DNA from 2 places in the Mesorhizobium onobrychidis genome. Region 1 is predicted to be linked to the other one. Evidence: riboswitches for the same ligand, from Rfam matches in the RefSeq annotation. Region 1 holds a riboswitch; the other holds the start of a gene.

Region 1 (15,128 bases):
ATCAGGTCGGCGACCGCCTCCTCCTGGGTCGGGTAGAGCTTCGCCTCGGCGCCGGCCTTGATATAGACATCCTGGGCATAGTCGGCCTGGGTGGTCGAAGCCTGCGCGCCGACTGTCTTGCCGGCGAGTGCTGCGGGTTCGGTCGAGGCAATATCGCTGTCCTTCAAGGCCACCAGCGAAAGCGGCGTCGTATAGTATTTGTTGGTGAAGGAGACCTGCTTCTTGCGCTCCTCGGTGATGCTCATGGACGCGATGATGGCATCGAATTTTCTGGCCTGAAGCGCTGGGATCATGCCGTCCCAGTCCTGCGTGACAAGTTCGCATTCGACCTTCATCTGAGCGCAAAGCGCATTGGCAATGTCGATGTCGAAGCCGACGAGCTTGCCATCCGCGGTGATGGTGTTGAACGGCGGATAAGCGCCTTCGGTGGCGATCTTCAACTTTTCCTGTGCTTGCGCCGACAAGGACCCGGCAGCCATCACCAGCATGGCAGCGGCTGCTGTCGATGCGATCCATCTTGAAATCTGCATTTCTTGTTCCCTTGGTTCCAACCACCTTAACGGTTGGGCACAACCAAGCACGGCCCACAAGGTCAGGCAAGCACAGTCTGATTTAATCGGCGATCAGCGCGCGGCGCGGAAATGCTTGGACAGTTTCAGGCCCTGTGCCTGGTAGTTCGAGCCGAGATCAGTGCCGTAGAGCGCCTGCGGCCGCTTCAGCATGTGCTCGTAGACCAGCCGCCCGACGATCTGGCCGTGGTCGAGGATGAACGGCACTTCGTGGCTGCGCACTTCGAGCACCGCCCTGCTGCCGGTGCCGCCGGCCGCCGAATGACCGAAGCCCGGATCGAAAAAACCGGCATAATGGACACGGAATTCGCCGACCAGCGGATCGAATGGCGTCATCTCGGCGGCATAGAGCGGCGGCACATGCACCGCTTCCTGGCTGACGAGGATATAAAATTCGTCCGGATCGAGCACCAGTTCGCCGGCGCCGCTCTTGTAAAGCGGCTCCCAGAAATCGACGACATCCTGTGCCGCGCGCTTGTCGACATCGACCAGGCCGGTGTGGTGCTTGCCGCGGTAGCCGACCAGCCCGTCCTTGTCGCCATCGAGGTCGATCGACAGCGCGATGCCGCCACCGGAAATGTTCGGTGGCTCGGTGGCGACGAGCGTCTCGGCACGGTGCAATTCGTGCAGCTCGCTTTCCGACAAAAGTGCATTGCCGGTGCGGAACCTGATCTGAGACAGCCGCGAGCCGGCGCGGACAACGATCGGAAAGGTGCGCGGGCTGACTTCCAGATAGAGCGGGCCGTTGTAGCCGGCAGCGATCTTGTCGAACTCGTGGCCACGATCGGTCATCACGCGGGTGAAGATGTCGAGCCGTCCGGTCGAGCTCTTCGGGTTGGCGGAGGCGGAGATGTTTGCCGGAAGCGCCAGGCTCTCGAGCAGCGGCACGATATAGACGCAGCCCGTCTCCAGCACCGCACCGTCCGCGAGATTGATTTCGTGCAGCTTCAGACGGTCGAGTTTTTCAGCAACCCTGTGGTTGGGGCCGGGAAGGAAGGAGGCGCGCACCCGCCAGGCCTTGTCGCCAAGCCTGAGGTCGAGGCTGGCCGGCTGGACCTGGTCGGCATCAAGCGCGCGCGGCGACTTCAGCGCGCCCGACTGAAACAGCGCGGAAATGTCCTGATCGGGAAGAATGCCTGTCTGCCGCAAAGTCTGGCTCCGCTCGAAGGCCGGGCGAGGTCTCGTTTTTTTGCAGGTCCTTGCCACGGAACCTACTGGTACAAACCTCTTAATCATGCCGGCAATTGACGCAAGCGCGGTGCAGGTCTAAAGGGTCGTTATCCCGTGGTGATTTGGCCGGTCGGCTTGCAGCCACGTTAAACAAGTCGCTAAAGGACCGTCGGGCCGAAAGGCCGTATGGACCGGTTGCGACTTTCGCGGCCGGTTTTTTTGTGTTTGGACCATTTTTGGTGTTTGGAACAAGGTGATGACGAGCAACAAGCGCAACTGGAAGCCTCAGACCGCCCTCGTGCATGCGGGAACGCTACGTTCCGGCTTCGGCGAAACCTCCGAGGCGATGTATCTCACGCAAGGCTATGTCTACGACACGGCGCAGGCGGCGGAAGCCCGCTTCAAGGGCGAGGAACCGGGCTTCATCTATTCGCGCTATGCCAATCCGACTGTCGACATGTTCGAGAAGCGCATGTGTGCGCTGGAAGGTGCCGAAGATGCCCGCGCCACCGCATCCGGCATGGCGGCGGTCACAGCGGCGTTGCTGTGCAGCGCCAAGGCCGGCGACCACATAGTGGCGGCGCGCGCGCTGTTCGGCTCCTGCCGCTGGGTGGTCGAAACGCTGGCGCCGAAATACGGCATCGAGGCGACGCTGGTCGATGGCACCGAAATCGCCAATTGGGAAAAGGCGGTCAGGCCCAACACAAAGCTGTTCTTCCTTGAAAGCCCGACCAATCCGACGCTGGAAGTCGTCGACATCGCAGCCGTCGCCTCGCTTGCCAATTCGATCGGCGCGCGGCTGATCGTCGACAACGTCTTTGCCACGCCCTTACAGCAGAAGCCGTTGCAACTCGGCGCCCACATCGTCGTCTATTCGGCGACCAAGCACATCGACGGCCAGGGGCGCTGCCTCGGCGGCGTCATCCTGTCGGACAAGAAGTGGATCGACGAGAACCTGCACGACTATTTCCGCCACACCGGTCCCAGCCTGTCGCCGTTCAATGCCTGGACGCTGCTGAAGGGCCTGGAAACGCTGCCGCTGCGCGTGCGCCAGCAGACGGAAAGTGCCGGCCGGATCGCGGACTTCCTCGCCGAGCAGCCGGAGATCGCCCGCGTCATCTATCCCGGCCGCGCCGATCACCCGCAAGCGGCGGTCGTCAAGAAGCAGATGTCGGGCGGCTCGACGCTGATCTGCCTCGACGTCAAGGGCGGCAAACAGGCGGCTTTCGCCTTCCAGAACACGCTCGATATCGTGCTGATCTCTAACAATCTCGGCGATGCAAAGAGCCTGATCACCCACCCGGCGACGACGACGCACAAGAATCTGAGCGATGAGGCGCGTGCCGAACTCGGCATCGGGCCAGGCACGCTCAGGCTGTCCGTCGGCCTGGAGGACACAGACGACCTGCTCGAAGACATCGAGCAGGCACTGAAAGCCGCCAGATAGGGATACGCGCCGAACGGCTTCGCTCGAATTGTCAAAAGCAGGCGCGGTCAGGCGCCCGACGGGGTCTCTTCCAATTCCGCAACGGCGCTGGTGTGGATGGTCATCGTGTTGCCGCGCCAGTCGACGGCACCGCTGAGCCAGCCGCGCACCCAGATGGCGGGAAGCATCACGTCCCGCGCAACCATCGCCGGGATCATGCGCAGCGACAGGTGCCAGCCCTTGGCCGAGGCGAGAGCGCATTCCGGGAGATAGGCGACTACCAGCACGGCGACGGCGGTTGCCGACAGGCTGAAGCCGGCGCCGGCCGCAGCAATCAGCGCAAGCGCCAGCGGAACCGCCGCGCCGACCAATATTTCTGGCGCGAAGAACAGGGGGAAGGTGACCCGGCGCAGGCGTGCCCAGCGGGCCTGGCGCGACCAGATTTCGCCAAACGTGCGCAAACCGAGCGGCTGCTCGAAGGGCGAGGCGACGAGATTGACGCGCAGTCCAAGCCCGTTGACCAGCTTGGTCGCGGCGGCATCCTCGGCGATCTCAGCGGCAAGCGCACGGATGCCGCCATTGGCGTCGAGCATGAGCTTGTTCCACAACATGCTCTTGCCCTGGGCGAAACCGAGGCCGAGCGCCTCGCCGGTATATTGCCAGCGCGCCTGCAGCGTGTTGAGGAAAGCGCATTCGACCTCCGCCCAGAACCCGTCCGGCCGCGAGCCGATCGGCGTCGAGCAGACAAGGCCAGTGTCCGGCCGCCATGCCGCCATCAGATGCTGGACATAGTCCCTCGACATCAGGACGTTGGAATCGGCAAGGATGACCCAGCGGTGTCGCGCTGCCTCCCAGCCCTTCACGCAATTGTTGAGTTTCGGATTGCCGCTGATGCGGTCGTCGCCGACGAGCAGCCGGGCCGGCACGGCCGGAAAGCGGGCGATCGCGTCGGTGATCGGCCCGACCACCGGGTCGTCGGCATGGGCGACGCAGAAGATGAGTTCATAGCGCGGCCAGTCGAGAGAGAAGGCGCGCTCGAGCGTTTCCTCGGCAAACGGTTCGACGCCGCGCGACGGCACGACGATCGACACCGGCTGCGCCTTGCCCGCTGGCGGTGTGATCCTGCCAGGCCGCTTCAGCTTCAACGAAGCGAGCAGGATGCTGGCGAGATTGACAAGAAGCAGAGCTGTGGAAAGCAAGGCGGCGGTGACTGTCAATTCCATCGATATCTGGTCACTCCAGAAAAAACCGCCCGCATGAAAGCCGTTTCAACAGTTCGACAGAATGCTGAGTCGCCCGGCCCTGCACACCATCATTGTCATGTGTCACTTAAATGACATTGTTCTTCGGCACCTGCGCGCAAAGGAGGCGGGCAGCGACGGGAAGCACCCCGTTGACCAAGCTGCGGAGAGCGTCGAAAGTTCCGTCTACATATTGTGGAGTAGTCTATGTACAGCGCCGTCACGCGCAACATCGAAGTACAGGTCAGGCCGTTCTATCTGGAAGATCGCTCCGACCCGTCGGAGAACCGCTATGTCTGGGGCTACCAGGTGACCATCGACAACCAGTCGGATGAATTCGTGCAGCTTCTGTCACGCTATTGGCACATCACCGACGGCACCGGCCGGGTTGAGGAAGTGCGCGGCGCCGGCGTTGTCGGCGACCAGCCCGAACTCAACCCCGGCGACAGTTATCAATACACGTCTGGGTGCCCGCTCTCAACGCCATCCGGCATCATGGTCGGCCACTACACGATGCGCAACAAGCGGGGCGAGACGTTCGATGTCGCCATCCCCGCCTTTTCGCTCGACCTGCCGGGCACGCGGCGCACCGTCAATTGACGCTCACTTGAGTTCCTCGCCCTCGCGAAGCGGGGGAGAGGTGGCCCCACTCCGTCGGGCGAGGAACCCAAGTTCTGCGAAGGCACCGCACTCGGTATTTGGCGATTCCTACTTCCATTGGAAGAATGCCAGCGGGCAGATAGGCAGCACTGACGCTCGTTATTGCGCGGCGGCAAACTCCGCCGGGTCGAAGTCATATTGTTTCGAGCAGAATTCGCAGGCGACGTGAATGCCGCCATCCTCGGTGCTGTCCCTGATCTCGTCGGCGGAGAAGCCTCCGAGAATGCCGCGGATCTTCTCCCTGGAGCATGAGCACTGGTCGGCAACCGGTACGCCGCCGAAGACGCGCACGCCGTGCTCGTGGAACAGCCGGTAAAGCAGCCGCTCGGCGCCGATCGTCGGGTCGATCAGTTCCGTCGGCTCAATGGTGCCAAGCAACGCCAGCAGTTCCTGCCAGGAATTGTCGGCCGGATCGTGGATCTCCTGGCGCGGATCGCCGTCGCCGCCCGGAAGATCGGGCACGCGCATGCGGTCCGGCGATTGAGGCAGGAACTGCGCCAGGATGCCACCGGCACGCCATTGCTCGCGGGCGCCGCCGACGCCGGGCGTCAACAGCTTGGCCACCGTGAGCCTGAGATCGGTCGGGATCTGTTCCGACTGCCGAAAATAGGTGCGCGCGGCCTGCTCCAGCGTCTCGCCTTCGAGCTGGACGATGCCCTGATAGCGCTGCGTGTGGGCGCCCTGGTCGATCGTCAGCGCCAGGACACCGCTGCCGAGCAGCGTCTGCTGCGAAGTCTCACCGGCAGACGTCAGAGCCTCCAGCCGGTCGGCGTCGAAGCGCGCGTAGGCGCGTAGCGCATGCGGCGTGGAAAAATCCGCCACCAGCATATCGACCGGTCCGTCCGTGCGGGTCTGCAGGATGAACTTGCCTTCGAACTTGAGCGAGGTGCCGAGCAGCACCGTCAGCACGCAGGCTTCCGCCAGCAGGCGAGCGACCGGCTCGGGATAGTCATGACGGCTGAGGATCGCGTCGAGCATCAGCCCGAGCTGGACGGTGCGGCCACGCACGTCGAGCGGGCCGACCTCGAAGGGCACGACATGATCGTCGCCAGCGTAGCCGAATTCGCCGAGTTTGGGTTGTTGTTCAGCCAATTGATGAGTTTCCAACATGACAAAGCTCCAGGGCGCGGCCATGCCGCCCTCCGGGGCGCATGCGTCGAAACGCGCTCGATTTGCGTGATGCGCCTGAGATAGGCACCACGCAGTGCCGGATCAAGGTGGCCCGGATCAAGCGCCCAGACACCAGGCCAAAACCGCCTTCTGGGCGTGGAGCCGGTTCTCGGCCTCGTCGAACACTACCGAATGCGGCCCGTCGATGACTTCGTCGGTGACCTCCTCGCCGCGATGCGCCGGCAGGCAGTGCATGAACAATGCGTCCGGCTTTGCCTTCGCCATCAGCGCCGCATTGACCTGGTAGGGGGAGAAGACATTGTGGCCGCGAGCACGGTGCTCCTGGCCCATCGACACCCAGCAGTCGGTGACGACGCAGTCGGCCTCGTGGACCGCCTCCTCGGGCGAGCGGGTGAAGTGCAACTTGCCGCCATGCGCCGTCGACCAATCGACATGCTTCTGCGCCGGCTCGCTGCCTTCCGGCACGGCGACGTTGAGGTTGAAGCGGAACCGCGCCGAGGCCTCCAGCAGGGAATGCAGCACGTTGTTGCCGTCGCCAGTCCAGGCGATTGTCTTGCCGGCGACCGGACCGCGATGCTCCTCGAAGGTCATGATGTCGGCCATCAGTTGGCAGGGGTGGGTATCGTCGGTCAGCCCGTTGATGACGGGAACGGTGGCGTTCTCGGTCAGCTCCAGCAGCCGGTCATGCGATGTGGTTCGGATCATGATCGCATCGACATAGCGTGACAGCACCTTGGCCGTGTCGGCGATGGTTTCGGAGCGGCCGAGCTGCATCTCGGTGCCGGTCAGCATGATGGTCTCGCCGCCGAGCTGGCGCATGCCGACGTCGAAGGACACGCGCGTGCGCGTCGACGGTTTGTCGAAGATCATCGCCAGCACTTTGCCTTCGAGCGGTTTTGTCCGCTCGCCAGCCTTGAGCCTTGCCTTTCGCACCACGGCATCGTCCAGCATGAAGCGCAGATCGCCCTCGGAAACGGCGGAAAGATCAGTGAAATGGCGAAGGCTCATTTGGGGTCTTTCGACTGTTACTTCGCGGCAGCCGCGGCGATGGCATCGGCCAGGCCCCGGGCGCCGGCACGGATGCGGTCGAGCGCCTCATGGATCTCGGCGTCGGTGACGGTGAGCGGCGGCAGCAGGCGAAGAACGTTGTCGCCGGCCGGAACCGCAAGCAGATGCTGGTCGCGCAACGCCATGTTCACCTTGGTGTTGGGTGCGGCGCATTTCAGGCCGAGCATCAGGCCTGTGCCCCTGATGTCTTCGATGATGTCAGGAAACTCGTCGGCGACGCCCGCCAGCCCCTGCTTCAGCAGCAACGCCTTGCGCTGGACATCCTCCAGGAAGCCGTCTTCCAGCACCACGTCGAGCACGGCGTTGCCGACCGCCATCGCCAGCGGATTGCCGCCGAAAGTCGTGCCGTGCACGCCGGCGGTCATGCCGACGGCCGCCTCGTCGGTGGCGAGACAGGCGCCCATCGGGAAGCCGCCGCCGATGCCCTTGGCAACCGCCATTATGTCGGGCGTGACGCCAGCCCATTCATGCGCGAACAGTTTTCCGGTGCGGCCGATGCCGCACTGGACCTCATCGAAGATCAGGAGCAGGCCATGCTGTTCGCAGAGCTGCCTCAGCCGCTTCAGCGACTGCGTCGGCACCGGGCGGATGCCACCCTCGCCCTGCACCGGCTCGATCAGTATCGCGGCGGTCTCGGGCGTGATCGCCTTTTCGGCGGCGTCGATGTCGTCGAAGCCGACCTGGTCGAAACCTTCGACCTTGGGTCCGAAGCCTTCCAGGTATTTATACTGGCCGCCGGCGGCGATGGTCGCCAGCGTGCGGCCATGAAAGGCGCCTTCGAAGCTGATAATGCGAAAGCGCTCGGGATGGCCCTTGACGAAGTGGTAGCGCCGCGCCGTCTTGATGGCGCATTCCAGCGCCTCGGCGCCGGAATTGGTGAAGAACACCTTGTCGGCGAAGGTGGCGTCGACCAGCCGCTCGCCCAGACGGCTCTGCCCCGGAATCTCGTAGAGGTTCGAGACATGCCAGACCTTGGCCGCCTGCTCGGTGAGTGCCGAGACCAGATGCGGATGGCTATGGCCCAGCGAATTCACGGCGACGCCGCCGCCAAAATCGAGATATCGCTCGCCCTTGTCGGTGACCAGCCAAGTGCCTTCCCCATGGTCGAAGGCCAGGGGTGCGCGGGTAAAGGTCTCGAAAAGCGCCGAACCGCTCATTATATGCGTCTCCGGAACCGGAAAATCAAAAAGCCGCCAAAGCGGCGGCCTTTGCGGCTTATCGTGTTTTTCGGCCATGAAGTCAACGAAAACGTCGCGCAAGGACGCGCGGCAAGCTCTCCAGCGAGACGCCGGCTCATCAGCGACCGGGCAAGTTGGGGAAAACCGAAAAAACCGATTCGTGTTGGCCCTCAGACTCTTGTCACCGAGTCAGCGCATAAGGTAATTGTAGTCGAGAAATAACTAGATTTCGTGCGGCGGACCTAATCACCCGATATATGTGGTGTCTGCCCGGCGGAAGCCGGATCGTGGAAGGATTCCGATCGCCGCACATTTCAGCAGGAGCGCGGTCTCATGAATTGGACTGACGAGCGGGTCGAACTTCTTAGAAAATTGTGGTCGGAGGGACTGAGCGCCAGCCAGATCGCCGCACAGCTCGGGGGCGTCAGCCGCAATGCCGTCATCGGCAAGGTGCATCGGCTGAAACTGTCGGGCCGCGGACGCTCGACCGCCACGCCGGCACGCCAGAAGAAGAGCGTGCAAGGATCGAGCGTCCAGAAATCGGTGTCGCGGGCGGCAAGCACCGCGCGGCATATCACCACGTCGATCGGCGCGACCGCGCTGCAGGCGCAATTCGACACCGTACCGGTGGCGCGTCATTACGTCCGTCCGGTCGAGAACGTCGTCGTGCCGATCTCGCGGCATCTGCAACTCGTCGAGTTGACCGAGCGGACATGCAAATGGCCGAATGGCGATCCGCTTTCGGAAGAGTTCCATTTCTGCGGCAACGACGCGGCCGAAACCGGACCCTATTGCAAGTACCACGCTCGCATTGCGTTTCAGCCCGCTTCGGAGCGGCGGCGCAGTCGCTGAATAGCGAATAGCCTTTGCGAAAGGCGCAAGGTCGTTTCTTGCCCTATTCGCCATTCGCTTCCTTCACAGCCAGCCGCTCTTGCGGAAGCGCCAGTAGAGAACCGAGCAGACCAAAATAATCGCTCCCAGAACGACCGGGTAGCCATATTCCATCCTAAGTTCCGGCATGTCGTTGAAGTTCATGCCGTAGATGCCTGCGAGCGCTGTCGGCACCGCCAGGATTGCAGCCCATGAGGCGAGCTTCTTGGTGATCGCCGTTTCCTGGCTCTGGCCAACCAGGAGGCTCGCCTCGAAGGCAAATGCGAGCACCTCCCGCAAGCTGTCGATCTTCTCCTGGACGGTGCGGATGTGGTCGGTGACGTCGCGGAACAGCGGGTGCATGGCCGCATGGATCTGCGGCAGGTCGGCGCTGGTCAGCCGGCGGCAGACTTCCACCAGCGGCAGCGCGGCGTTGCGCAGGCGCAAGAGATCGCGGCGCAGCATGTAGAGCCGCTCTATGTCGGAGCCGGTCATCGGCTTCAGCAGAACCCTGTCCTCGATCGCCTCGACCTCGTCCTCGATCTGCTCGAGCACCGGCATGTAGTTGTCGACGATGAAATCGAGAATGGCATAGAGGACGAAATCCTCGCCCTTGGCTAGCGAATGCGGGCAGCTTTCCCAATGCTGGCGAACGACGGCATAAGAAGTCGACGGACCGTGCCTGACGCTGACGATGTAGCCGGCGCCGACGAACAGATGCGTCTCGCCGAAGGTGACGCGCCTGTCGATCAGTTGAGCCGTGCGGGCAACGATGAACAACGCATCGCCATATTGCTCGATCTTCGGCCGCTGATGCGGATGCTCGGCGTCCTCGATCGCCAGATCGTGCAGGTGGAATTGCGCCTGGACGCGAAGCAACAGGTTGCGGTCCGGCTCCAGCAGGCCGATCCAGACGACATGACCTGGCTTCTTGGCCCATTCGCCAGCTTCCTCGATCGGAATGTCGGCGACACGCCGGCCGGCGGTATAGACGCTGGAAGCGACGATGGCCGATGTCGGCGGGGCCGGCGTCAGGTTCCGAACGGTTTCCATCGCTACCTCCTGGAGGCATGGCCTCGGGTCAGGATCAGGAACGTTCGGTAAAGCTTAGCCTAAATCAGCAATGGGTTCGAGAGGCAGCCGTTCACTTCGCCGGTAGCGTTGCGGGAAGCACAATCTTGTCTGTCTTGTCGCCCTTCGGCCGCTCGGCCGGCATCTGGTCGCCGGTGACGATGTAGTAGATCGTCTCGGCGATATTGGTGGCGTGATCGCCGATCCGCTCGATATTCTTGGCGCAAAACAGCAGGTGCGTGCAAGGCGTGATGTTGCGCGGATCTTCCATCATGTATGTCAGCAACTCGCGAAACAGCGAGGTGTACACGGCGTCGATCTGATCATCGCGATCACGCACGAAGCCGATCTTTTCCACCGAGCGCGACGCGTAGACGTCGAGCACTTCCTTGAGCTGCGTCAACGCCAGGTCGGCCAAGGCCTCAATGCCACGGAACAGGCTGGTCGGCTGGCGCCCTTCTATGACGGCAACCACGCGCTTGGCGACATTCTTGCCGAGGTCGCCGACCCGTTCGAGGTCCGCCGAGATGCGGATCGCGCCGACGATCTCGCGCAAATCCGTCGCCATCGGCTGGCGCTTGGCGATGATGATGATCGCCTTGTCGTCGATCTCGCGCTGCCCTTCGTCCAGAACGGCATCGTCACGGATGACTTTCTGGGCAAGGCCGGGGTCGGCGTTGACCAGGGCCGCGATCGCCTGTTCGACCATGCGTTCGGCATGCCCGCCCATCGCGGCGATGCGCTTCGACAGATATTTCAGCTCCTCGTCATAGGCGCTGACGATGTGCACGGACTGCATGGAGATGCCTTCCCGGGGTCTTCTGGTCCGAGTCGTTTCCTCGAATCCCCGCTGATACGCTAGCCGGATGACAGAAAAAAGAAACCGTTAGAGCGACGTGCGTCCACTTGGACACAGAGTACGCTCTAAGTCCCTTATCCACGCATCCGGCTGTCCTAAAATCTTCCGGTTTTCGGGCCGACGCGTTCTTAGGTAGTGAGGCGTCCGTGCGCTGGCAAATGCACCGTGAAAGCTGCGCCCTTGCCGACCTCCGACTTGATTGAGAGCCTGGCGTTGTGGCGCGTCAGGATATGCTTGACGATGGACAGGCCAAGCCCGGTGCCTTTCTGGGTCCGGCTGTTTTCGACATCGACGCGGTAGAAGCGTTCGGTGATGCGCGGGATGTGCTCCTCGGGAATGCCGGGACCGAAGTCCCGGATGGTGACGTCAATGCCCGGTTCGGGACCGTCATCGCTATGAGCAATCGTCACCACGACACGTCCACCCGACTGTCCGTATTTGCAGGCGTTTTCCAGCAGATTCTCGAAAACCTGGAAAAGTTCATCGCGGTCCCCCGGCACATTGAGCGGCCCTTCCGCGAAATCCCGCTCGATGGCAACGCCGTTTTCCCTGGCAAGCGGCCCCAGCGAGTCGATGACGCTGTCGAGGGTCTGGCGGAGATCGACCTCGGTTCCCGGCTTCAGATAAGGTTTCATTTCCAGTCGCGACAGCGACAGCAGGTCGTCGATCAGGCGCGCCATGCGGCCGGTCTGGTTCTGCATGATCTGCAGGAACTGCTCGCGCGCCGCCGGGTCGTTGCGGGCCGGGCCGCGCAGCGTCTCGATGAAACCGGAGATCGAGGCGAGCGGGGTGCGCAGTTCATGGCTGGCATTGGCGATGAAGTCGGCCCGCATCCGGTCGATGCGTCGCGCCTCGCTCTGGTCCTTGAAGACCAGCACATAGAGGTCGGTGCCGTGACCGACCGAAGACGCACTCACCCGATAGGCCCGTTCGACCGGCAGCTTTTCGGTATAGTCAACGACATCCGAAGCGGCGGCGCCCGATAAAATACTGTCCAGCAAGGCCTGCATCTCGGGCGCCCGGAATTTCAGCGACAGCAACATGCCCGGTGCGATGCCGCCGAAGGCGGCGAAGGCGGCGGCGTTGGCATGGACGATCGTGGCGGTGCGATCGAAGATGATCAGCGGATCGGCAACGGCGGCCGCCAGATATTCTCCCGACAGCTGTTGTAGCCCGCCCGCCTCGATCGCCGCGGCATCCTCAGCGGACTGGCGCGCAACGCCGGCCGGCAGCATCGCGGCGGCAAGCAGCAGCACGGCACATGCCAGCAGCACCACATAGCCGGTCACGTCTGCGAAACCATAGACCGTCAGGACCGCGACGATGCCGGCCGCCAGCAGCAAGCGGCTGTTCCACAACCGGGTGGCGACCAGTTGCGCTGTGCTTCGCTGTTCTGTGCCGCCCATGTCAGCCATTGTCAGCCATTCGCGCGCACTCCTCCACCCGGTCCGGCCGGGTGCAAACTTCCCGCTGGACCGGCGCTAGAGCGCCGTGCGTCCAATTGGACGCACAGAGGACGCTCTACCACTGTTAATCTGCTGCATCGTTCTTTCCGAAAACGATTCCGATTTTCGGGCCGATGCAGTAAGGCTCCCAATAGCATGAGTCCGGAAACTGGAAAGGTTCGTCTCGATGAAAAACCCCAAGGAAGATGCCGCCGCGCCCGTTCCAGGTCCGCTGAAGATCCGCATCGACGGCAAGGAGCGCGAGTTCGACATCGAGGATCCAAAGCTTCCGGACTGGGTCGAAGACAACAAGCTGAGCGCCGGCGGCTACCCCTACGACAAGAAAATGAAAAGCGACGAGTATGACGAGACGCTCGAGCGGCTGCAGATCGAGCTGGTCAAGGCGCAGGCATGGCTGCAATCGACGGGCAAGCGGGTGATGTCGCTGTTCGAAGGACGCGATGCCGCAGGCAAGGGCGGCACGATCTTCGCGCTGCGCCAGTACATGAACCCCAGGACAGCGCGCAACGTAGCGCTGACCAAGCCTAGCCCAACCGAACTCGGGCAATGGTATTTTCAGCGCTATGTCGCGCACTTCCCGACATCCGGCGAGTTCGTCACCTTCGACCGCTCCTGGTATAATCGCGCCGGCGTCGAGCCGGTCATGAGCTTCTGCACGCCGGAGCAGCACCAGAAATTCCTGGACGAGACGCCGTATTTTGAACGGATGATCTGCAACGAGGGCATCCATTTCTTCAAGTTCTGGCTAAACATCGGTCGGGAAACACAGCTTGAGCGATTTCACGATCGCCGCTGGAGTCCTTTGAAGAGCTGGAAATTCTCGCCGATCGACATTGCCGGCATCACCAAATGGGACGACTACACCAAGGCGCGCGATCTCATGTTCGCACGCACGCACGAGGAATTCGCGCCCTGGATCATCGTGCGTGCCAACGACAAGCAGCGCGCGCGACTTGCCATCATCCGGCGCATCCTGTTGTCGCTTCCCTATGACGGCCGCGATCTCGACGCCATCGGCAAGGAAGACAAGAAGATCATCGGGGAAGGGCCTTCGTTCCTGGGAATACAGGCCTGAAGAGTGCCGCGCGCCCCCAAGGACGCGCGGCACGATTCCAGATGTTCCTGTCATTCTGCCGAATGACTTCTCATGCCGCCAGCCGAGCAATCCGCTGCAGCCGCCGCAGCGTGGTATCGTCCTGTAAAGCCTGCTGAAACAGCGAAATCTCCTGGTCAATGCGATCGCAGAGCGCGCCTGTGTCGCCCTTGAGCAGGTCGCGCGTCTGCAGCAGTGCGGCGACCGGCTTCTTGGCGAGTTGCCTGGCTCTGCCAAGTGCGGCTTCCTCGACATCGCCCACCACGATCTCCGTGACCAGGCCAAGCAACCTGGCGTCCTCGGCACTGAGCGTGTCGCCCAGGCAGAAGAAGCGGAAAGCGCCGGCATAACCGAGTTTCTGCGGCGCCAGGATGCTGGTCGCCGCGTCCGGCACGAGGCCGAAATCGACGAACGGCACCCGGAACGTGCTTTCATCAGATGCGATCACCATGTCGCAATGGAACAGGATGGTGCAGCCGACGCCGACGGCGTCGCCATCGACACAGGCAAGGACCGGTTTCGGGAACGTCGCCAATGTGCGGAACATGTCGGTGACGGCGGCGATCAATCGTTGATGCTTGGTGGCGTCGAGGAATTCGGAAAAATCGCCGCCGAGGCAGAAGCAGCCGGCGAGGCCGCGCAGCACCACGACGCGCACATCATCGTCGATTGCGGCTTCGTGGAAGATCTTGGCCAGGCTTTCATAAGCTCGCCCGTCCAGCACGGGTCGGCCGTCTTCCGACGACACCGTGACAATCAGGGTATGATTCCGAAACTCTGTTTGCGGGTGGATGTTCATGGCTGTCTCCAATTCTCACGAGGCCTGCCTCATTCCGAGCCTGTCGGGATATCCCCTGGCCAGCACCGGCGCGAAATGACTGCGACGCGAACGCACCACCTCAAGCGTATGCTCGTTGAAGGTGAGCAGTGTGGCGACGACCTGCTGGTTGCCATAGGTGCGCTGGTAGCCAAGCGGCTTCGCCAGGAAGTGCAACTGCAGCGCCCGCAGGACCCACATCGGCTCGAACTCGATGATCACCTGGTTGACGTTCCGCTTCAGCCCCCACTCGACGAAGCCGGCAATGAGCTCGGTGCCGACCGTCGAGACGCCGCGCTTGCCGTCACGAAATCCCGGCGCCACCGCGTAGCGGGTCAGTTCCCAAACGTTCGGGCCGGACGGTGGCGTCCCTTCATAGAGGTCCGCCAGCACCTCGGTCAGAAGATGCGCCCGCGTTGTCGGCAACATCCGCTGATAACCGGCGAGCTCGCCATTGCGGACGACGAGCTGATGCACCGCCTCGTCATGGTCGAACTGATCGATCTCAA
Region 2 (15,128 bases), 1.6 Mb from region 1:
CCGGTATTCACCAGGCGGCAGTCCAACCACGCGGTTGAAAAGCCGGCTGAATGAGGCCGTATCCCGGTATCCGACCTGGTAACATATTTCCGAAATACCGAGTTTGGTGCTTTCAAGAAGTGTTTTTGCGGCCTCAAGGCGCCGGTCCTGGATCCATCGGCCGGGAGTGGTGTGCAATTCGTCGGAAAACCGGCGCGCAAGCGTTCGCGGCGACAGACCGAGTTGCGCGCCGAGGAAGGCAAGGTCGAGCGCTCCGGGCTGTTTTCTGGACAAGGTTTCGAGCCGGTCGCGGAACGGCTCTTGCGAGGGCAGCAGATCGGTGAGCGGGAACTCGTAGGGTGTCTGAATCTGCCGCGTCGGCGGCAGCACCAGCAATTTGCGAACCAGGCGCTCCTCCCTGGCGAAGCCAAGGTCGCGCAGAAGCGCCTTGCCGAGCTCCAGGCCTGAAAAACCGCCGCCGCAAGTATAGATCCGTCCGTCCCGGATCAGCACACGTGAAGCGTCCCAACGCACCTTCGGAAAGTGGCGCTGGGCATCGGTCTTCAGCCACCAGGAGATCGTCGCGCGCTTTCGGTCGAGAAGACCGGCGTCTGCCAGGAAGTAACCGGCCCCGCAATGCGCGGCGATGATGGCGCCGTCGCGCCGCGCGCTTGCGATAAGCGGCGCGGCGTGGCGGCTCTCCTCCTCGAGCGCGGCAACAAGCTCCGGAATCTGCATGCCGGGCATGGCCAGCAAGATCAGCAGGTCCATGCGCTGCGAGGGTTCGCGCCTGGTGTGAAAGGAGATTCCAGGCGTCGTCGTGGCGTCGGCCTGCCGTGCCACGAATTCGAAGGAAATCGCCGGCGCGCCGCGAATGGTGTTTACCAGCTCGAACATTTCGACAAGCGTCGCGGCGACAGCCGAATAGAACGTCGACGGCAGCCAGATCACGGCGTGGACGGGACGATTGTCCAAGATGGCTCCTTTGAACAGCTATGGCAAGTTTAGCACATAGATTGTCAAATCTGCCAATTCCGATTTTTGCCAGCGGTTTTAGGTTCCGCGACGCCGATGCAAACACCGGTGCCTGCGATCTGGCCGCGTCCAAATTGCATGGCCAGATCGCCCTTTATTGGAGACCACCATGAAAGCAGTTGTATTCGACGCAATCGGCTCGCCGCAGGACGTGCTCTATCTCGGCGACGTGCCCATGCCGCGAATCGGCGACGGTGAGGTGCTGCTCAGGATGGTCTCCGCCTCGATCAACCCTGGCGACTTTCTGTTCATCCAGAACCTCTATCCCGAACCGAAGAAGCCGCATTTCCCCCGCCAGATCGCCGGAAACCATGGCGCCGGCATTGTCGAGGCCGTGGGCGCGAACGTCGCCTTGAAACCGGGCACGCTTGTCGCATTCAGCTACTACAACAGCTGGGCTGAATATGCGGCCGTTCCGGCCGCTTGGCTGATCCCGCTGCCCGCCGGCTATCCGGTCGAACGCGCCGGGCAGATGGTGAACCCCATCACCGCCTGGGACCTGCTGGCGGATTCCCGTGTGCAGCCTGGACAGTGGCTGGCCGTCACCGCCGGCTATTCATCGGTTTCGACGATGGTGATGCAGTTCGCCCAACGGCGCGGCATCAACGTGATTGCGCTCGTGCGACGATCTCGCGAGAGGCTGGACCTGAAGGGGCTTGGTGCCACCGCCATCCTCGATCTGTCGGGTTTGAAGGTCGGCATCAGGGAAGCAGTCATGGACATGACCGACGGCGCCGGGCTGAACGGGATCATCGATAATGTCGGCGGACCCGTCAGTGGCGAGTTGATCCGCACCCTGGCGATGGGCGGGCAGATGGTTATCAATGGCGGCATGAGCACCGAGCGTTTCGAACTGCACAATTTCGACGTGCTGCTGAGCGGCCTCGAGATCAGGGCAAATATCTACCGCTACTTCTTTTCGCCGCCTGTCGAAGCCGACCGGCCAGTGTTGCGCGAGATTGTCGACATCTTCGGCCAACCCGATTTCCATGTCCCTGTTGGCGGCATCCATCCGCTGGCGGAGTTCGAGCTCGCCGTGACAAACAGCCTGGATCGCGCCGATCTCGGAAAGCAGATTTTCAGGATGTAACCCGGACCATGATCCCGAACCGAAGGTCAGCGACGCAAAAAGTGGGAACCGGTTTTCGGGATCATGGTCAAACAACGAAAGAAGATCACGACCCGATCCGTTTCGCTACCTCTTCCAGCCAGTGGTCGCGGATGCCCAGCGCTTCGAGGTGCTCCAGCGTGCTGAGCACGTAGTCCTCGTTCTTTCCCGACTGGCCGACGGCACCGCGAACGACGGTCGCCGCATCGGCGGCATCGAGCGCGCCGGCATACTGCTCGTGGGCACGATCGACGACATAGGCGACCGCCGAGACCGTCTCGCCCCCATCCGTCTCGCCGTTCGTAGCGTCATTGTCGAGGCGAATGCTAAGCATGCGCTCGCGATAGACATTGGTGACCAGCTCGCGCTCGCGTAGATAAGTGATGACTTCGTTGCGCAGATCGCCGGGGACGCGGAAAGCCAATCCGATGCAGGAGCCGCCACGGTCGAGGCCGAGCACCAGGCCGGGCCGTTCGCGCGTGCCGCGATGCACGAAGGAGTAGACGCACAGCGACCGGCGATAGCCGTGGAGGCGGGCGCGCCGCGTCTCGACATGCGCAAATCCCGGCCGCCAGATCAGCGAGCCGTAGCCAAAAACCCAAAAATCGCCCATATCGCCAAGCCTGGTTGCAGCACCGCACTGGAATCGGTGTTTTTTAAAATCCGTCTCCGTCTACCTGATGTTGCCGGAAACGACAGTCCCCTCTGCAACACGCGCTAGCGAGAGCCGCAGCATGACGTCAAGTGACGAGCGTCCGCCGAATTTTCGCCGCCGCCTCTTCTGGCTTGGCGCTTTCATCCTTGTGCTGTTCGGCCTCTACAGCGCCGGCTGGTTCTACCTGGCGGACAAGGTCAAGAGCGAAGCCGACAAAGCGGTGGCCGAGCTCAACGGCAATGGCATCGAGGCGGACTGCGCCAATCTCACGGTCAGCGGCTATCCCTCGAGCTTCGCCATCTCCTGCGACAGCCTGGCTTATCAGGACGACAACAGGAACGTCGCCGCCTCCCTCGGCAGCCTCAACGCCGTCACGCACATCACCCAGATCCTGTCGCCCGGCGCCGACCTGCGGGGCCCGCTCAGGGCCTCCGCGCCGGGGATGGCGCCGCTGTGGATCGACTGGGATAATCTGCGAGCGACCGTCAAACTGTCCTGGCCCCTGCCCCGGCGCGTTTCACTGGAGGCCGAGGGCCTGTCAGCCCAGACCGATCCGGCGGATGGCACAGACCCGGTCGAGCTGTTCAGCGCCGGGACAGCGGCCGGACAACTGCGTCCGAACGGCCAGGACATCGACTATTCCGGGAGTTTCACCAATCTCGAAATCGATCCAGGGGCGATCGATGGCCGCGTGCTGCCGCCGCTCGACGGCGGTGGCGACGTGACGCTGAAGAACGGCGTGGCGCTGATCAAGACACAAACAGAGAGCCTGCGTGGCCAGGCGGTGGATATCGGCAAGCTCGATCTGTCGTCGGGGACCGCGCGCGTCACCGTTTCCGGACCGGTGTCGGTCGATGCCGACGGGCTGATCGACGCCGATTTGATGATCAAGCTCAGCGACCCAAGGGCGGTGGCGGAAATCCTTGGCGAGGCAATCCCGGAGCAGAAGAGCCAGATCAAAACCGGCTTTGCCGGGCTGGCGCTGCTTGGCAACGAACCGTCGATGCCCCTCAAGGTCGTCAAGGGCAAGGCCTCGCTGGGTTTTATCCCGCTGGGCAGGATCAAGCCGGTCGATTAGACCATGATTGCGAACCTCCAGTTCGGAGAAGATCATGATGAAACAGGAAGATAGATGAACAGCCCGGTGAAGCTCCTGAGTGTTGGCGCGCTGACGCTCGATACGATCCTTGGCGTCGACACGCTTCCGGCACGTCCGGGCAAGTTCATTGCATCCGACGGCGTCCAGATCGCCTCGGGCATGGCTTCGAGCGCGGCCTGCGCCGCACGCCGCCTCGGCGCGGACGTATCGCTATGGGCGAGCGCGGGCGACGACCTCGTCGGCGATCAGCTGGTCGCCGGGATCGAGGCCGAGGGCGTCGATTGCAGCTTTGTCCGACGCGTCACCGGCGCGCGGTCGGCACTGTCGGCCATCTTGGTCGACACGCATGGCGAGCGCATCATCGTTCCTTTTTATGACAAGCTCGCCCAGGCCGACCCCGAGGCGCTCCCCATTCAAGATCTCACCGCATTCGACGCTGTCCTGGCCGATGTGCGCTGGCCGGGCGCAGCAGCTTTGGCCCTGGCGGCGGCGCGCGAAATCGGCCGTCCGGCCATACTGGACGCCGACACCGCGCCACGAGACGTGCTGGAACGGCTGTTTCCGCTGGCCTCGCACATCGTCGCGTCGGAGCCGGCGGCGTTCATCCTCTGCGGCGAGGAGCGAGGCCCGCCAGATGCCTGTGAAGCGCTGGCCGGACGCACCGATGCGTTCGTCGCGGTGACCGGCGGCGCGGCGGGAAGCTGGTGGTTCGACCGCTCGGCTGGGTCCGTGCGCCATGTCACGGCGCCAAGGATCAAGGCAGTGGATACGCTTGCCGCCGGCGACGTGTTTCACGGCGCCTTTGCCGTCGGGCTGGCGGAGGCGATGCCGATCGAACGGACATTGCGCTTTGCCAGCGCCGCCGCCGCGCTCAAATGCTTGCGCTTCGGCGGCAGGCTGGGCGCGCCGGACAGGGCCGAGACACTGGCGATGATGGCGGCTCACTGGCCGGCCTGAGACAGCGGCGGGCTTTCAAATCGAATCGTACCGCTGCTCTTTTTGTTCGAGCACCGGATTTTCCCAAAACCGGTGCCCCCTTTTGGCCCGATGCTCTATCCCTTGGCAGGATGTTCCACCGCCTGCCGGCCAAAGTCCGGTACGTCGATGTCCTGGCCGGCCTCGATGATCGAGCGGCGGACGGCGCGGGTGCGGGTGAACAGGTCGAACAGCTTTTCGCCGTCGCCCCAGCGGATCGCCCGCTGCAGCGAGGCCAGATCTTCCGAGAACCGCGCCAGCATTTCGAGGATGGCGTCCTTGTTGTGCAGGCAGACGTCGCGCCACATGGTCGGGTCGGAGGCGGCCAGACGGGTGAAGTCGCGAAAGCCGGAGGCCGAATATTTGATCACCTCGGACTTGGTCACCGACTCCAGATCGTCGGCGGTGCCGACGATGTTATAGGCGATGATGTGCGGCAGGTGCGAGACGATCGCCAGCGTCATGTCGTGATGCTGGGGATCCATCGTGTCGATGTTGGAGCCGCAGCGGCGCCAGAATTCCGAGAGCTTTTCCAAGGCGGCCGGATCGGTGCCGGGCAACGGCGTGAAGATGCACCAGCGGTTTTCGAACAGTTCGGCAAAGCCGGCGTCCGGACCCGATTTTTCAGTGCCGGCCAGCGGGTGGCCGGGAATGAAATGCACGCCGGCAGGCACATGCGGCTGCATCTGCGCGATGACCGACGCCTTGGTCGAGCCGACATCGGTTAGGATCGCGCCCTGCTTCAGCGCCGGTGCGATTTCCTCGGCGACCTCGCCCGAAGAGCCGACCGGCACCGAAACGATAACCAGGTCGGCATCGCGGACCGCCTCTTTCGCATCCATCGTGTAGGAAGAGCCGAGGCCGAGTTCGCTTGCCCGCGCCAGCGTGTTTTCGCTGCGCGTCGAGATGGCAATGTGGCGGGCAAGGCCTTCGCGGCGGATGACGCGGGCCAGCGACGAGCCGATCAGGCCGATGCCGACCAGCGCGATCTTTTCGAACATCGGTGATGTCATGGTATTCTAGCTTTTCAGAAATGTCGCGAGGGTGGTGACAACGCCGCGATTGGCCTCTTCGGTGCCGATGCTCATGCGCAGTGCATTGGGGAAGCCGTAGCCGGAAACGCGCCGCAATATGTAGCCGCGCGCGGAGAGGTAATCGTCCGCAGCCGCCGCCGAATGTTTTTTGTCTTCGGGGAAGTGGATGAGGACGAAATTGCCGACGCTCGGCGTCACCCGCAGTCCGAGCTTGGTCAACTCCTCGCTCACCCATCGCAGCCAGGCCTCGTTATGCGCCACGCTGCGCTCGACATGGGCGCGGTCGCGGATCGCGGCAATGCCGGCCTCGATCGCCGTCGCGTTGACGTTGAAGGGACCTCGCACGCGGTTGATCGCGTCGATGACATGCATCGGCGCGTACATCCAGCCGATCCGCGCACCGCCAAGGCCGAGCTTGGAGAAGGTGCGGGTCATGACCACGTTTTCCGCGCCAGCCACCAGTTCGACGCCGGCTTCATAATCGTTGCGGCGGACATATTCGGCATAGGCTGCATCCAGCACCAGAAGCACGTTTCGAGGCAGGCCGGCATGCAGGCGGCGCACCTCCTGGAACGGCAAATAGGTGCCGGTCGGGTTGTTGGGATTGGCGAGGAAGATGATCCTGGTACGCGGCGTCACCGCAGCGAGGATCGCATCGACGTCGGCGCGCTCATTGGTTTCCTTGACCGACACCGGGACAGCACCTGCCGACTGGATGTAGATCTTGTAGACCATGAAGCCGTGTTCGGTGATAACAGCTTCATCGCCGGGCGCGAGATAGGTCTGCGCAAGCAGGCCCAGAATCTCGTCGGAACCATTGGAACAGACGATGTTCGCCGGGTTGAGGCCATGCACCTCGGCGATTGCCTCCCGCAGGCGCCTGGCAGTGCCGTCGGGATATATGTCGAGTTTGGCCGCGACGTCACGCGCGGCTTCTATCGCCTTCGGCGAGGGGCCGAGCGGGTTCTCGTTCGACGACAATTTGTGGACCTTGGCAACGCCGGCCGGCGCCGTGCTTTTGCCCGGCACATAGGCTTCGATGTCCATGATCCCCGCGCGGGGCGTAGGACGTGCCTGATCCGATGCCTGGTTCATATCGCAAAAATCCGTCGAGAACGCTTCCGCCTAGTGTGGTGGATTTGAAGTTCCTGCCATTTTGGTGGCATCAGCGCTCAGGAACTTCAAATCCAGCACACTAGAATTCATTGGTTTGCCAGTGTGGCGAATCCGAAATTCGCCCACTGCGCTGCTCCAACGCGATGCGAATTTCGGATTCACCACACTAGAAGCCGCAGCGGAAATACAAGCCGTGGCCTGGAATGTCGAGAGGCGGCGATCATGGGTGAGCGACTGGCCGTGAGCGACTGGGCGTTGACGCCGAGGCGCGCCGGTCCTAGAAGAAAGGCGAAATCCCGTGGTGATTTGGCCGGTCGGCTTGCAGCCACGTTAAACAACTCGCTAAAGGGCCGTTTGCATCCTGTAACCGGCTTTGCGAAGGCAATGCCGGTTTTTTTGTTGTCCGTAGCCGGCCGGACAATCGCATCGACCGAAAATCGGAATCGACTTTCGGAAAGCGCGATGGGTTAATGTAAGAGGATGCGATGGTCGCGCTGCGCACTAAAAGAACCAACAACGAGGCCGTCGAGCCGTCGAGCCCGGTGTTGCGTTTTGGTGCCGACAAGCCGCTCAAGCTCGACGCCGGCACGCTGCTGTCACCGTTCCAGATCGCCTACAAGACCTACGGCACGCTCAACGACGCCCGCTCCAACGCCATCCTCGTCTGCCATGCGCTGACCGGCGACCAGCATGTCGCCAGCACCAATCCGGTGACCGGCAAGCCGGGCTGGTGGGAAGTGCTGATCGGCCCCGGCAAGATCATCGACACCAGCCGCTTCTTCGTCATCTGCTCAAACGTCATCGGCGGCTGCCTCGGCTCCACCGGCCCCGCCTCGACCAATCCCGCTACCGGCAAGCCCCACGGGCTCGACCTGCCGATCATCACCATCCGCGACATGGTGCGGGCGCAGTTGATGCTGATCGACCATTTCGGCATCGAAAAACTGTTCTCGGTGCTCGGCGGCTCGATGGGCGGCATGCAGGTGCTGCAATGGGCGTCGAGCTATCCGGAGCGCGTTTTCTCGGCGCTGCCGATCGCCACCGGCGCGCGCCATTCCTCGCAGAACATCGCCTTCCATGAGGTCGGCCGGCAAGCGGTCATGGCCGATCCGGACTGGCATGGCGGCAAATATTTCGAGCATGGCAAGCGCCCGGAAAAGGGGCTGGCTGTGGCGCGCATGGCCGCTCACATCACCTATCTGTCGGAAGCGGCCCTGCACCGGAAATTCGGCCGCAACCTGCAGGACCGTGAAGCGCTCACCTTCGGTTTCGACGCCGACTTCCAGATCGAGAGCTATCTGCGCCATCAGGGCATGACCTTCGTCGACCGCTTCGACGCCAACTCCTATCTCTACATGACCCGGGCGATGGACTATTTCGACCTCGCCGCCGACCACGGCGGCCGGCTGGCCGACGCCTTTGCCGGAACCAGGACCCGTTTCTGCCTGGTCTCCTTCACCAGTGACTGGCTGTTCCCGACCGAGGAGAGCCGCTCGGTCGTTCACGCGCTGAACGCGGCCGGCGCCTCGGTGTCCTTCGTCGAGATCGAGACCGATCGCGGCCACGACGCCTTCCTGCTCGACGAGCCGGAGCTGTTTGCCGCCATCAACGGCTTCATCGCCTCGGCGGCTCGCGCCAGGGGGCTCAGCGCATGATCCCTGAAGATTGCAGGCTTTCCGGACCGGCATCTTGCGCCAGGCATCAGCGCATGACCCCGAAAAGTTGCAGACTTTTCGGACCGGGATCATGCGCCAGACAAAAGGCACGATCATGAGTGTCAACCACGCCCAGCGCGTCGACCTCGAAGTCGTCGCCGATCTCATCCCGCCGCAGTCGCGGGTGCTGGACGTCGGCTCCGGTGATGGCCTGCTGCTCGAATTGCTGCAGGCGACGAAGCAGGTCGACGGCCGCGGGATGGAACTGTCGCAGCGCGGCGTCAACGAATGCGTGGCGCGCGGCCTGTCCGTCATCCAGGGCGACGCCGACAAGGACCTCAAATTCTATCCCGACAAGGGTTTTGATTTCGTCGTCCTGTCGCAGACCTTGCAGGCGACCCGCAACCCGAAGCTGGTGCTCGACGAGTTGCTCAGGATCGGCAAGCACGCCATCGTCTCCTTCCCCAATTTCGGCCACTGGCGGGTGCGCCTTTCGCTGTTCGTCGAAGGGCGGATGCCGGTGACCAAGGACCTGCCCTATTCCTGGTACGACACGCCCAACATCCATTTCTGCACCATCCGCGACTTCGTCAATCTCTGCGAAGAGCTCGGCGCAACGGTGGAAAAGGCAACCGCGCTCGACGCCAATGGCCAGAAAATCGGCCTGTCGATGCCATGGTGGTTCTGGAATTTCTTTGGCCAGCAAGCGGTGTTCCTGCTGAAGCGATAACGGCCGTCGCATATGGCGCGCGGCCGGCAAGAGTCCGGAGACCATCTGGGACTGTTCGCCATTCATAGACCAAGTCTAGCTAGCGATTAAGTTCCGGAAAATACGGATCGGAGAAAAACCGCCGGTCGCGCTCGCCTTGCAAACAGTCGACCGGTGCTGCCGCATCGACCCGGATCGGTCCCGGATCGGCCCCGGGACCGGAAACACCGCTGACCTCCAGGACCAGCTTGCGCCGTATGGCGGTCACGAATTCGGAAGCGGCATAGACCGGCAGCACGAAGGAGCCTGGCCCGCCGGTAACGCACTCGGCATAGTATTGGTCGAGATGGCTGAAGCTGGGCGACGGGCTGATCAGGATTGGCAGGCCGTTGACAACGATGTCCTTTGCCACCACGGCGTCGCGTGTCGTGGTGACGGGCATCCCGGTATTGTTGGGGCCATCGCCTGAAATGTCGATGACGCTGCGCGTCGCGTCGAAAGCGGCTCCATCCAAAAGCTCCGCGCCGAAGGCGAGCGCACCGGAAATCGAGGTGCCGCGAAAGCTCCTGAACGGGCGCGCCTCGATCTTGTCGGCGAAAACGTTGGCGCTCTCAGCATTGTCGATGACCTGCCAGGCAATGACAGCATCGTCGCGGACGGTGCCTGCCCATTCGAAATAGGCCAGCGCGATGCGGCCGGTCACACCCGAACGCACCGCATTGATGAAGTCGGGGTGGCGCAGCGCCTCGACATAGCCGGCGCGCTGCAGCGCGAATTCCTTTTCGTCCATCGAGTGCGAAATGTCGACCGCCAGCACCAGTTCGACGTCCACCGCAATGGCATCGGCGGGCGTAGCCAGTGGTGCTGCCTGAGCGCAGGCGAGGCAGGCAAACAGGCTAAGCGCGTCGAGCATGGTCCAATGCCGCAGGCTTCCGAACGATACCGGCGATCTTTCGCTGCGATCACGGCGAAATAAAGCTTGGCTGCGTATCGCCGGCTACGTCTCTTGGTAGGCTGCGGCGACGGCCGGGGGTGGTTCGATCGCGCCGGCCCTGACACGGACTGGCTTGAGAGCCGGTCGCTCGATGTCTTTCACGATCGCCAATGAGCGTGGAAAGAATTCAATGTTCTGCTGGCCTCGGCCGATATTGAGGATTGCGGCGTCGGCCAGACGCGCCTCCAGCATCGACAGCACCCGCCTCAGCGTCGCGCCGTCGAACGTGTCCAAGGCCTCGTCGATGATCACCCATTTCGGCTGCCGCAAGACCAGCCGGGCAAAGGCAAGCAGGCGCTGCTCGTCATCGCTCAATTCGCGCTCCCAGCGCGCCGAGCGGTCGAGCGAGGACGACAGACGCCCGAGACCGACCTCGGCAAGCACCGCCGAGATGTCGGCGTCGCTGAGCGCGGCATCGGCGTGGTTGAGCACCTCGCGCAGCGTGCCGAGCGGGAAATAGGGCTTGCGGGGAACGAAGGCGGGCACCTCTCCGGCCGGCATGCCGATCCGCCCGCTTCCCCACGGCCACAGACCGGCAATGGCGCGAAAGAACAGCGTCTTGCCGGCGCGCGGATCTCCGGTGATCATGACGCGCTCGCCGGCGCGGATTTCGACATGGGGCTCGGCGAGCTTCGTACATCCATCCCGCGACGCGACCTCGAGGTTCTCGAATGTCAGCCCGCCATTCGGGTTTTCGCCGATCGTGATGCGTTCTTCGCTGTCGTGCAGCACATCCGTTTCAACGAGCGCGATGCGGAAATCGGCGACGCGCATCAGCGTGGCGCGCCAATCGGCGATACCGCCGATATTGTTGATGAACCAGCGTAACGAGGCATGCACCTGGTTGAAGGCGCCGACTGCCATCATCAGCCCGCCGAAGCTGATATCGCCGGCAAAATAGACCGGCGAGGCGACGAGGATCGGCGCGACGACAGTGATCCAGCCATAGGTATCGGTCACCCAGGAAAGATTGATCTGGGCGCTGTAGATGCGCCGCATCGCGCCCAGCACCGTGCCGAGGTCGAGCTCGAGCCGTCGTCTCGCGTCGGCCTCGCCATGCGCAAGCGCGATGGCATCGACATTCTCGTTGACGCGGACCACCGAGGAGCGCAGCTCCGCTTCACGCGTATAGCGGTCGCTGTTGAAGCGGATGAGCGGCCGTCCGACCAGCCAGCTCAGCCAGGAGGCCGTGCCGGCATAGAGGATCGCGGCCCACACCATGTAGCCCGGAATGGCGAGCGAATAGCCGCCGATATGGAAGACGAAGCCCGAGGACAGCGACCATAAGACGCCGACGAACGAAACAAGCAGAATGAATGACTGCAACAGCCCTATGCCGAGACCGGTAGAGAGATCAGAGAGATGCCCGGCATCCTGCTGCAGCCGCTGGTCAGGGTTGACGCCGATGGCGCCGGCGTTGGCGAGCCGGAAGGCACGCGCCGGCCGCATCCATTCACCGATCAGATCGAGGGTCAACGCCTCGCGCAGCTTCAGCCGGATCATCTGGTCGAGCCAGGTCTGGCCGACATTGAGCACCACAAGCCCGCCGGCGATGGCGGCAAAGACCAGAAGCTGGTGCAGGAAGCCCTGCATGTCGCGCCGAGCCAGCGCATCGTAGAAGGGCTCGTTCCAGCGATTGAGCAGAACCTGCCCAATCGAGGTTGCCACAATGACGGCGACTATGCCGACGCAGGCCCAGAGCAGGTGTTTGCGGATCGGCGAGGTCCCCAGCGCCAGCTTGATGGTCGCCAATTGGTCACGCAGGCTGCTGGCTTCGATCGACGCGGCAACCGGCTTGGCGCTGCCTTCGACATCCGGATAATCAGCCATTGGTGAAGTCCTTGAATTCGCAAGCGGTGCTGAAACCGATGAACAAGTCGACTCAATCGGGTACCAAACCCGCCCTCGACAGATAGGTGAGAAAAAGCGCGATTCCGATCACGAACATGTCATCGACGGCCCGGCAATGTTGCATTCCCGGTCGGCGATATCCGGCCGAGCCCTGTGGCGCCATGCGGCGAGAAAACCGGCACGAAGACGCGGCGAGAGGCACGCTGGACGACCGGCACGCCCTGGTAGAGCCGCTTCTGCGCCTCGACCACGATGACGCCGGAAAAGATCGGCCAGAACCTGCGGCCGGCGCGCTCCAGCACATTGTGGAACTGCATCATGAAGCGTCTCCGCGATGGCGGGAAGAACAGGGCGTCGGACCAGGCCGCGGGCGTGAAGTTTGCTTCGCGCAGCAATTCGGTGAGCTGGCCGCGCGAAAAGGGCCGGCCGCTGCCGAACGGCGTATGCTCGAAACGGGCCCAGACACCGCGCCGGTTGGGCACGACGATGACGACGCGGCCGGCGGGCGACAGCACCCGCCAGATTTCGTTCAGCGTCTCGCGCGGGTTCTCGGCATGTTCGAGTGAATGGACGAGCAGCATGCGGTCGATGGAGGCATCGACCAGCGGCAATTCCTCATCGAAGACCAGTGCGGTCGCGGTCGGCCCCGTAGCCGGCCAGACCACCGCGCCTTGCGTTGCCGGCATGAAGGCAAAGACACGCTCGGCGTCGGTGCCGAACCGCTCCAGCCACGGCAAGGTGTAACCGAGGCCGACCAGCCGCTCATTGGGCACAACAGCCCATATCGAGGACAACGCCATGGTGATCGAGCGTTCGGCCAATCGCCCGAGCGTGGTCGAATAAAACGAGCGAAGGTCGATGATATCGGAATGCATGCGCGGGACGGTATCTTCGATGCTGTCCAAGTTCAACAAAGGCGGATGACATCCGCGGGCAAGCGCCCTATGTCTGCGGCGACTACTGCATCGGCCGAAATCGGTTTCGATTTCGGAAAGCGCGATGCAGCGGAAAAAAAATGTTAGAGCGTCCTTTGTGCCGTCCAACTGGACGCACGGCGCACTAGTGGAGAGACGCCATGCCGGTTGAAATCGAACAGTTCATGTGCCGCAGCGACAATTTCGGCGTGCTGGTGCATGACCCGAAAAGCGGCCAGACCGCGATCATCGACGCGCCCGAGGAGGCGCCGATCCTGGCCGCGATCGAGCGTACCGGCTGGACGCCGACGATGATCCTGACCACCCATCACCATGTCGACCATGTCGAGGCCAATCTGGCGCTGAAGGAGCGCTTCAAGCTGCGCATTGTCGGACCGGAAGCGGAAAAGGCAAAAATCCCCGGCATCGACGAAACCGTCGAGCAAGGTTCGGTCATCCACCTCGGCGACGAGAGGATCGACGTGATCGCCACGCCCGGCCACACGGCGGGCCATGTCTCCTATCATCTGCCGGGATCGAAAGTGGCGTTCACCGCCGACACGCTGTTCGCGCTCGGCTGCGGCCGGCTGTTCGAATGCAAGCCGCCGGTGATGTACGATTCGTTGAAAAAGCTCGCGGCACTTCCGGCCGAGACGGTCGTTTATTGCGGCCATGAATACACGCTTTCCAACGCCCGCTTCGCGCTGACCGTCGACCCCACCAATTCGGCGTTGAAGGAGCGCGCTGCGAAAATCGAGACGCTGCGCGCCGATGACAAGCCGACGCTGCCGACCACGATCGGCGAGGAACTGTCGACCAATCCGTTCCTGCGCTGGCACGATCCGGCAATCCGCAAGCATCTCGGCATGGAGAAGGCCTCCGACGCCGAAGTGTTCGCCGAAATTCGCAAACGCAAGGACAATTTCTGAGCACCATGATGTGCTGGAAATCATGACCAGTTCCGCCGAAATCATCGCAACGCTCGGCCTGAAACCGCATCCGGAAGGCGGCTGGTATGCCGAGACCTTCCGCGATGGCGCGGAGGGCGCGCGCGGCCATTCGACCGCGATCTATTTCCTTTTGGAGCAGGAGCAAGTGTCGGCCTGGCACCGCGTCAAGGACGCGGCCGAGGTCTGGCATTTCTATGCCGGCGCCCCGTTGGCACTGTCGATGCATCGGGAAAACGGGCCGGTGATCGAGCAGGTGCTCGGCACGGCATTGGCGGCGGGCGAGCGGCCGCAGATCGTCGTGCCGGCAGGCTGGTGGCAATCGGCACGCAGCCTGGGCGAGTGGACGCTGGTCGGCTGCACCGTGGCGCCAGGCTTCGATTTCGCCGCCTTCGAGTTGGCAGCACCGGGTTGGAGGCCTAACCCAGCAGGAAACCCATCGTGATCGCCAGCTGGGCGGCGTAATACAGCATCCAGACCGCATAGCGCGTCCAGACGCGGTGCGGCGAGATGGCGCTTAGCAGGAACTTTTCCGAGGCGAGCAGCCCGTCGGACGCCATGAACAGCGCGGCGCCGCCGATGATCCAGAAATTGCTCAGGGTGAGGGCTGAAATCGCCATGGCGAGGATTGCCGCGATATAGACGCTGACCGGAAGGCGCAAGGCGGGGCCGACACGGCGCCAGAGCGCAAAAAGCATGGCGAGCGCGAACACGGCCATTGCCATGGCAATCGCCGCGCGCCACGGCTCGGCCGACAGCAGCCCGATCCCGTCGCCGAAGCGCAGGAACAGCGCGATGTAAAGCCCATGCGCAACGAGAAAACTGGCCAGCCCGCCGAGAAAAGCCTTTTCACCCTCGCGTGACAGCAACGCGTCGCCGATGGCGCTGAGCGTCAGCGCCGCGACGAGCAGCCACGGACCGCCCTGCAGCGATGCCAGCACGCCAAGCATTGCCACGGCCAGTGTCTTGACCGCAGAACGCGCAAGCTTCGGCGGCATGTCGATGGTGAAGGCGTAGATCACCGCCGCCGCCAGCGAAAACAGCAGCGTCGCATTGG

The links. A riboswitch is a leader RNA that binds a small molecule or an ion and turns the genes downstream of it on or off. The one in region 1 is predicted to bind S-adenosylmethionine.
Region 2: it holds a riboswitch for S-adenosylmethionine, as region 1 does, so the genes downstream of both, metX (homoserine O-acetyltransferase MetX) here and IHQ72_RS35700 (O-succinylhomoserine sulfhydrylase) in region 1, are expected to answer to the same signal.

Annotation. Positions count from the first base shown of each region.
Region 1 covers NZ_CP062229.1:7,256,026-7,271,153, forward strand. The annotation lists gene IHQ72_RS35690 (ABC transporter substrate-binding protein) at 1-530, opposite strand, end outside; gene IHQ72_RS35695 (2'-deoxycytidine 5'-triphosphate deaminase) at 624-1,718, opposite strand; SAM riboswitch at 1,844-1,921, shown strand; gene IHQ72_RS35700 (O-succinylhomoserine sulfhydrylase) at 1,996-3,186, shown strand; gene IHQ72_RS35705 (ceramide glucosyltransferase) at 3,234-4,388, opposite strand; gene apaG (Co2+/Mg2+ efflux facilitator ApaG/CorD) at 4,614-5,006, shown strand; gene IHQ72_RS35715 (Hsp33 family molecular chaperone) at 5,166-6,200, opposite strand; gene argF (ornithine carbamoyltransferase) at 6,294-7,205, opposite strand; gene IHQ72_RS35725 (aspartate aminotransferase family protein) at 7,223-8,422, opposite strand; gene IHQ72_RS35730 (GcrA family cell cycle regulator) at 8,777-9,295, shown strand; gene IHQ72_RS35735 (magnesium and cobalt transport protein CorA) at 9,359-10,366, opposite strand; gene phoU (phosphate signaling complex protein PhoU) at 10,458-11,183, opposite strand; gene IHQ72_RS35745 (sensor histidine kinase) at 11,372-12,658, opposite strand; gene ppk2 (polyphosphate kinase 2) at 12,876-13,784, shown strand; gene IHQ72_RS35755 (enoyl-CoA hydratase-related protein) at 13,855-14,601, opposite strand; gene IHQ72_RS35760 (acyl-homoserine-lactone synthase) at 14,617-15,128, opposite strand, start outside.
Region 2 covers NZ_CP062229.1:1,488,705-1,503,832, reverse strand. The annotation lists gene IHQ72_RS07380 (GlxA family transcriptional regulator) at 1-954, opposite strand, end outside; gene IHQ72_RS07375 (quinone oxidoreductase family protein) at 1,124-2,104, shown strand; gene IHQ72_RS07370 (gamma-glutamylcyclotransferase) at 2,190-2,735, opposite strand; gene IHQ72_RS07365 (DUF2125 domain-containing protein) at 2,857-3,855, shown strand; gene IHQ72_RS07360 (sugar kinase) at 3,910-4,833, shown strand; gene IHQ72_RS07355 (prephenate/arogenate dehydrogenase family protein) at 4,929-5,864, opposite strand; gene hisC (histidinol-phosphate transaminase) at 5,871-6,980, opposite strand; SAM riboswitch at 7,290-7,367, shown strand; gene metX (homoserine O-acetyltransferase MetX) at 7,487-8,656, shown strand; gene metW (methionine biosynthesis protein MetW) at 8,772-9,386, shown strand; gene IHQ72_RS07335 (DUF1194 domain-containing protein) at 9,466-10,278, opposite strand; gene IHQ72_RS07330 (ABC transporter ATP-binding protein/permease) at 10,363-12,189, opposite strand; gene IHQ72_RS07325 (class I SAM-dependent methyltransferase) at 12,309-13,085, opposite strand; gene gloB (hydroxyacylglutathione hydrolase) at 13,286-14,053, shown strand; gene IHQ72_RS07315 (cupin domain-containing protein) at 14,076-14,516, shown strand; gene IHQ72_RS07310 (lysoplasmalogenase) at 14,491-15,128, opposite strand, start outside.